2 linked regions of the Streptomyces venezuelae genome follow. The protein of the gene in region 1 interacts with the protein of each later gene in a pairwise test. Links are inferred from orthologs where the notes say so. Each region holds a gene or a part of one and is shown in the gene's direction. Other genes may lie near its edges.

Region 1 (3,268 bases):
TGAAGCACAAGGAAGCCGAGCTCCTCGAAGTCTGATGAACGACTCTTCCTGGCAGCCGGAGCCGGTTCCGGCGGGTCCCGCATACGATGCGCAGGTGGGCCCGCACACTCGGCCCATGCCCATCGTGCCCGATGCCGCCGGCCGTGACTTCGACGACCGGGAAGCACGCGATCGGGGGGTCGCCGCCGGCCGCGGCCCCCTCTTCCGCGCCGATACGCCGCCGCAGGAGCCCATGCCCAGCCCCCCGCCTCCGCATGCCCAGCAGCCGCAGGACGCCTCGCCCCCGCCGCCGAAGAAGCGCGCGGGCCGGGATCTGCGGGCCGCCATAGGGGTGGGCGTGGGTCTCGGCGCGGTGATCTTCGCCTCGCTGCTGATCGTCAAGGCCGTCTTCGTCGGCGTCATCGTCGTCGCGGTCGTCGTCGGCCTGTGGGAGCTCACCTCCCGGCTGCAGGAGCAGAAGGGCATCAAGGCCCCGCTGGTCCCGCTCGCGGTCGGCGGCGCCGCCATGGTCATCGCCGGATACGTCCGGGGGGCCGAGGGCGCCTGGGTCGCCATGGCCCTGACCGTGCTGGCGGTCCTGGTGTGGCGGATGACCGAACCGCCCGAGGACTACCTCAAGGACGTCACGGCGGGCGCCTTCGCGGCGTTCTACGTGCCCTTCCTCGCCACCTTCGTCGCGATGCTGCTCACCGCCGACGACGGCGCCGAGCGCGTGATCACCTTCCTGCTCCTGACCGTGGTCAGCGACACCGGGGCCTACGCGGTCGGCTGGCGCTTCGGCAAGACCAAGCTCGCCCCGCGCATCAGCCCCGGAAAGACCCGCGAGGGACTGTTCGGCGCGGTGGCCTTCGCGATGGCGGCCGGCGCACTGTGCATGGAGTTCCTGATCGACGGCGGCTCCTGGTGGCAGGGCCTGCTGCTGGGTCTCGCGGTCGCGGTCAGCGCCACCCTGGGTGACCTGGGCGAGTCGATGATCAAGCGGGACCTGGGCATCAAGGACATGGGCACCCTGCTGCCGGGACACGGGGGCATCATGGACCGCCTCGACTCCCTGCTTCCGACGGCCCCCGTGGTGTGGCTGCTGCTGGCGGCCTTCGTGGGCACCGGCTGACCTGCGAAAAGGCGTCGCTGGACGCCGGGCGGTTACTCTTGGAAGGCGCGCTGCTTCTGCGGCGCGCCTTTCGTCTTACAAGGAGTACCTGCCATGGCCCGCCCCGTTCCGGGAGAGCTCACCTTCGTCGCCCCTCGCGGGGCCAAGAAGCCGCCCCGGCACCTCGCCGACATGACCCCGGCCGAGCGCCGTGAGGCGGTCGCCGCGATCGGTGAGAAGCCGTTCCGGGCCAAGCAGCTCTCCCAGCACTACTTCGCCCGGTACGCGCACGACCCGGCCGAGTGGACCGACATCCCGGCCGGCTCGAGGGAGAAGCTCCAGCAGGAGCTGCTGCCGGACCTGATGAGCGTCATCCGGCACATCTCGTGCGACGACGACACCACCCGCAAGACCCTGTGGAAGCTGCACGACGGCACGCTCGTCGAGTCGGTGCTGATGCGCTACCCCGACCGGGTCACCATGTGCATCTCCTCGCAGGCCGGCTGCGGCATGAACTGTCCGTTCTGCGCCACCGGCCAGGCGGGCCTGGACCGTAACCTCTCCACCGCCGAGATCGTGCACCAGATCGTCGACGGCATGCGCGCGCTGCGCGACGGCGAGGTCCCCGGCGGCCCGGCACGGCTGTCGAACATCGTCTTCATGGGCATGGGCGAGCCGCTCGCCAACTACAACCGCGTGGTCGGCGCGATCCGCCGGCTCACCGACCCCGAGCCCGACGGCCTGGGCCTGTCGCAGCGCGGGATCACCGTCTCCACCGTCGGCCTGGTCCCGGCCATGCTGCGGTTCGCCGACGAGGGCTTCAAGTGCCGTCTGGCCGTCTCGCTGCACGCGCCCGACGACGAGCTGCGCGACACCCTCGTCCCCGTGAACACCCGCTGGAACGTCCGTGAGGTGCTCGGCGCGGCCTGGGAGTACGCCGAGAAGTCCGGCCGCCGGATCTCCATCGAGTACGCGCTGATCCGCGACATCAACGACCAGGCCTGGCGCGGTGACCTCCTGGGCAAGCTGCTCAAGGGCAAGCGTGTGCACGTCAACCTGATCCCGCTCAACCCGACGCCGGGCTCCAAGTGGACCGCCTCGCGGCCCGAGGACGAGAAGGCCTTCGTCGAGGCCATCGCCCGGCACGGCGTGCCGGTGACCGTACGGGACACCCGCGGCCAGGAGATCGACGGCGCCTGCGGCCAGCTGGCCGCCTCGGAGCGCTAGGTTCCGCTTCTGTTCGAGGAGATTCGGCCACGGGGTACCCTGTGGCCGAACCAATTTCATATTCCGACAGGGGAGCGCCACAGCGCTGAGAGTGCGGTATCCGTCATCCGCAGACCCTCTGAACCTCGCCCCGGTCATTCGGGGTAGGAAGTTCGGTCACCACTCTTGCTGTTGCGCCCTGCCCGGCGTCCGCTCTCGCAGAGCGCCGGGCAGGGCCGCGTCTTCTCCTGGACATCCCAGGAGGAATTCACCAATGAGCACCACCAAGAAGCTGGCGGGTGTCGCGCTCGCGGCCGCGCTGGGCGTCACCACGCTCAGCGCCTGCGGTGGCGGCGACGCCAACGACAAGACCGCGGGCGCGAGCGACGCCCCGAAGTCCAAGACCGTCACGCTCGTCTCCCACGACTCCTTCAACGTGACCGAATCGGTCCTCAAGGAGTTCGAGCAGCAGAGCGGCTACACGGTCAAGGTGCTGAAGTCCGGGGACGCGGGCGCGGCGCTGAACCAGGAGATCCTCACCAAGGGCTCCCCGCGCGGCGACGTCTTCTTCGGCGTCGACAACACCCTCCTCTCGCGCGCCCTCGACAACGGCATCTTCACCCCGTACGAGGCCAAGGGCCTGGCCGACGTGAAGCCCGAGTACGTGCTCGACAAGGAGCACCGGGTCACCCCGATCGACTCCGGTGACATCTGCGTCAACTACGACAAGGCGTACTTCGCCGAGAAGAAGATCGCCCCGCCGCAGACGCTGGACGACCTGATCAAGCCCGAGTACAAGAACCTGCTGGTCACCGAGAACGCCGCGACCTCCTCTCCCGGCCTCGGCTTCCTGCTCGCCTCCGTCGGCAAGTACGGCGAGGACGGCTGGAAGGACTACTGGAGCAAGCTCAAGGCCAACGGCGTCGAGGTCGTCGACGGCTGGGAGCAGGCCTACAACGAGCGCTTCTCCGG
Region 2 (3,261 bases), 3.4 Mb from region 1 along the record:
AGGCCCCCAAGCCGAGCCAGAGGTCCGGTCCCAGGGGCCCCGGCGCACGCCTGCGCCGGGGCCCCGTGCTGGCCTCGCTGGCCGCCGCCGTGCTCCTCGCCGCGGGCGGCACCTGGGTGCTCTACGGCTCGTCCTGGCTCCGCGTGGAGAAGGTCGCCGCCACCGGTATGGACGTGCTCACCTCCGAGCAGGTCCTGGGCGCCGCGGCCGTCCCGGTCGGCGCGCCCCTGGTGAGCGTCGACACCGACGAGATCGAAGGCCGGCTCCGCGGCCGGCTGCCCCGCATCGACTCGGTCGACGTGGTGCGTGCCTGGCCGCACGGCATCGGTCTGAAAGTGACGGAACGCAAACCCGTCCTGCTCATCAAAAAGGACGCCAACTTCGTGGAAGTGGACGCATCGGGTGTGCGATTCGACACGGTTCCGAAAGCACCCGCGGGCGTTCCGGTCCTCGAATTGAACGCCGGTCGATCGCCGAGCGCCCGGCGCTTCGACGAGGAACGGCTGCTGCACGAGGCCGTACTCGTCGCGAGCTCCCTCCCGGAGCCGATCGCGAAGGAAACCGTGCAGGTCAAGGTGGGTTCCTACGATTCGGTCGTCCTGGAGCTCACCAGGGGCCGGTCCGTGACGTGGGGCAGCGGTGAACAGAGCGACGCGAAGGGCCGGGCTTTGAACGCTTTGTTGAAAGCCGCCCCCAAGGCCGTTCACTTCGACGTGAGCGTCCCCACCGCCCCTGCTGCGTCCGGGAGTTGACGTCCGGTCCAACAGCGGCGCACCCTGGTTGGCCAGCGATACGGGTGATCACATAGGGTGAAAAGAAAAACGGGAGGTTCGGCGTGTTCGTTGAACACGCGCTACTTGTCGACTTAGTGTCCTGTTCGGAAGAGTCCGAGGAACAGGCACACCCCTAACCCTAAACTTCAGGGTGAGGGTTCGGGTCGGCGCGTTCGGACCGTCCCTATTTCGGCATCAGTCGTCGCAACGCAGGCCCGCGAGGCGGCGACACGTAACTCGAGGCGAGAGGCCTTCGACGTGGCAGCACCGCAGAACTACCTCGCAGTCATCAAGGTCATCGGTGTCGGCGGCGGTGGTGTCAATGCCATCAACCGAATGATCGAGGTCGGTCTCAAGGGCGTCGAGTTCATCGCCATCAACACGGACGCGCAGGCGCTGTTGATGAGCGACGCCGACGTCAAGCTCGACGTCGGCCGTGAACTCACCCGTGGCCTCGGCGCCGGCGCCAACCCGGCCGTCGGTCGCAAGGCGGCAGAGGACCACCGCGAGGAGATCGAGGAGGTCCTCAAGGGGGCCGACATGGTCTTCGTCACCGCCGGTGAGGGCGGCGGCACCGGCACCGGCGGCGCACCTGTCGTCGCCAACATCGCGCGCTCGCTGGGCGCCCTGACGATCGGTGTGGTCACCCGGCCGTTCACCTTCGAGGGCCGGCGCCGCGCGAACCAGGCGGAGGACGGCATCGCCGAGCTCCGCGAAGAGGTCGACACCCTCATCGTCATCCCCAACGACCGACTGCTGTCCATCTCGGACCGCCAGGTCAGCGTGCTCGACGCCTTCAAGTCGGCCGACCAGGTCCTACTCTCGGGCGTCCAGGGCATCACCGACCTCATCACGACCCCGGGTCTGATCAACCTCGACTTCGCCGACGTCAAGTCCGTGATGTCCGAGGCCGGCTCGGCCCTGATGGGCATCGGCTCGGCCCGCGGCGACGACCGCGCCGTGGCCGCCGCCGAGATGGCGATCTCCTCGCCGCTCCTGGAGGCGTCCATCGACGGCGCCCGTGGCGTGCTGCTCTCCATCTCCGGTGGCTCGGACCTCGGTCTCTTCGAGATCAACGAGGCCGCGCAGCTGGTCAGCGAGGCCGCGCACCCCGAGGCGAACATCATCTTCGGTGCCGTCATCGACGACGCGCTCGGCGACGAGGTGCGGGTCACCGTCATCGCGGCCGGGTTCGACGGCGGACAGCCCCCGGCCCGCCGGGACAACGTCATCGGTGCCGCGTCCACCAAGCGCGAGGAGCCGGCCCCGGCTCCGGTCCGCGCCGCCGAGCCGGCCCGCCCGGCCTTCGGCGGACTCGGCTCGGTCACCCCGCGCGAGGAGCCCCCGGCTCCGGTCGAGGCGGCCCCGGTCGAGGTCCAGGCCCCCGCGCCGCAGGTCCCCACGGCCCGGCCGTACCAGGACAGCCCGGCCGAGGAGCTGGACGTTCCGGACTTCTTGAAGTGACACCGGAGCAGCATCACGTGGGCGGCGCCCACTTCGCCTTCACCGACCGGTGGGGCGGAGTGAGCGCCGTTCCGTACGAGGAGCTCAATCTCGGCGGCGCGGTCGGAGACGACCCTGCCGCCGTTCTCGCGAACCGGGCCCGGGCGGCGCAGTCCCTGGGCCTGGCGCCGGACCGGGTGGTCTGGATGAACCAGGTCCACGGCCGGGACGTGGCGGTGGTGGACGGGCCCTGGGGTGCGGACGCCGAGGTCCCGGCGGTGGACGCGGTGGTGACCGCCCGTCGGGGACTCGCCCTCGCGGTGCTCACCGCCGACTGCACGCCGGTCCTGCTGGCGGACCCCGTCGCCGGGGTCGTGGCAGCCGCCCACGCCGGACGGCCGGGACTGGTCGCCGGGGTGGTGCCCGCCGCCGTCGAGGCGATGGTCGCCCTCGGGGCCGATCCCGGACGGATCGTCGCCCGTACGGGACCCGCGGTCTGCGGACACTGCTACGAGGTGCCGGCCGAGATGCGGGAGGCGGTGGCCCAGGTGGTGCCCGCCGCCCGGGCCGAGACGAGCTGGGGGACACCGGCCGTGGACGTGGTCGCCGGGGTGCACGCCCAGCTCGCCGAGGCGGGGGTGGTGAACGGCGGCCGCTCGCCGGTCTGCACACTGGAGTCGCGGGACCACTTCTCGTACCGCCGCGACCGGGTCACCGGACGCCTTGCCGGATATGTCTGGTTGACAGAGCTTTCCCGGGGGACGACCCCCGGATCGCCGGGGGAAAAGAAGAATGACGGATCGTAAGTCGGAGCTCGCCGAGAACCTGGCGCGGGTGGAGGAACGTATCTCGTCCGCCTGCGCGGCGGCGGGGCGGGGGCGGGACGAGGTGACGCTCATCGTGGTCACCAAGACCTACCCCGCGAGCGACGTACGACTGCTGGCGGACCTGGGCGTCCGTCATGTTGCGGAAAATCGTGACCAGGATGCCGCCCCCAAGGCCGAGGCCTGCGCGGATCTGCCGCTCGACTGGCACTTCGTCGGTC

The links.
Region 2: the proteins of rlmN (region 1) and ftsZ interact in binary tests that used the Escherichia coli proteins (3 or more experiments, as listed by UniProt). The link is inferred for Streptomyces venezuelae from one-to-one orthologs.

The regions. Positions count from the first base shown.
Region 1 is NZ_CP029189.1:5,400,754-5,404,021, forward strand. What follows is about bases 305-3,260. They hold rlmN (23S rRNA (adenine(2503)-C(2))-methyltransferase RlmN), read left to right. Parts: upstream 305-1,204; coding sequence 1,205-2,317; downstream 2,318-3,260. Other genes in these bases: DEJ51_RS24270 (phosphatidate cytidylyltransferase), read left to right, coding at 305-1,111; DEJ51_RS24280 (thiamine ABC transporter substrate binding subunit), read left to right, coding at 2,571-3,260. Also shown: frr (ribosome recycling factor), read left to right, coding at 1-35; more of DEJ51_RS24270, read left to right, coding at 35-304; more of DEJ51_RS24280, read left to right, coding at 3,261-3,268.
Region 2 is NZ_CP029189.1:2,041,071-2,044,331, reverse strand. The notes cover bases 186-3,134. They hold ftsZ (cell division protein FtsZ), read left to right. Parts: upstream 186-1,031; coding sequence 1,032-2,237; downstream 2,238-3,134. Other genes in these bases: DEJ51_RS08615 (YggS family pyridoxal phosphate-dependent enzyme), read left to right, coding at 3,009-3,134; pgeF (peptidoglycan editing factor PgeF), read left to right, coding at 2,255-3,022; DEJ51_RS08630 (cell division protein FtsQ/DivIB), read left to right, coding at 186-752. Also shown: more of DEJ51_RS08630, read left to right, coding at 1-185; more of DEJ51_RS08615, read left to right, coding at 3,135-3,261. UniProt on the Escherichia coli protein: Essential cell division protein that forms a contractile ring structure (Z ring) at the future cell division site. The regulation of the ring assembly controls the timing and the location of cell division.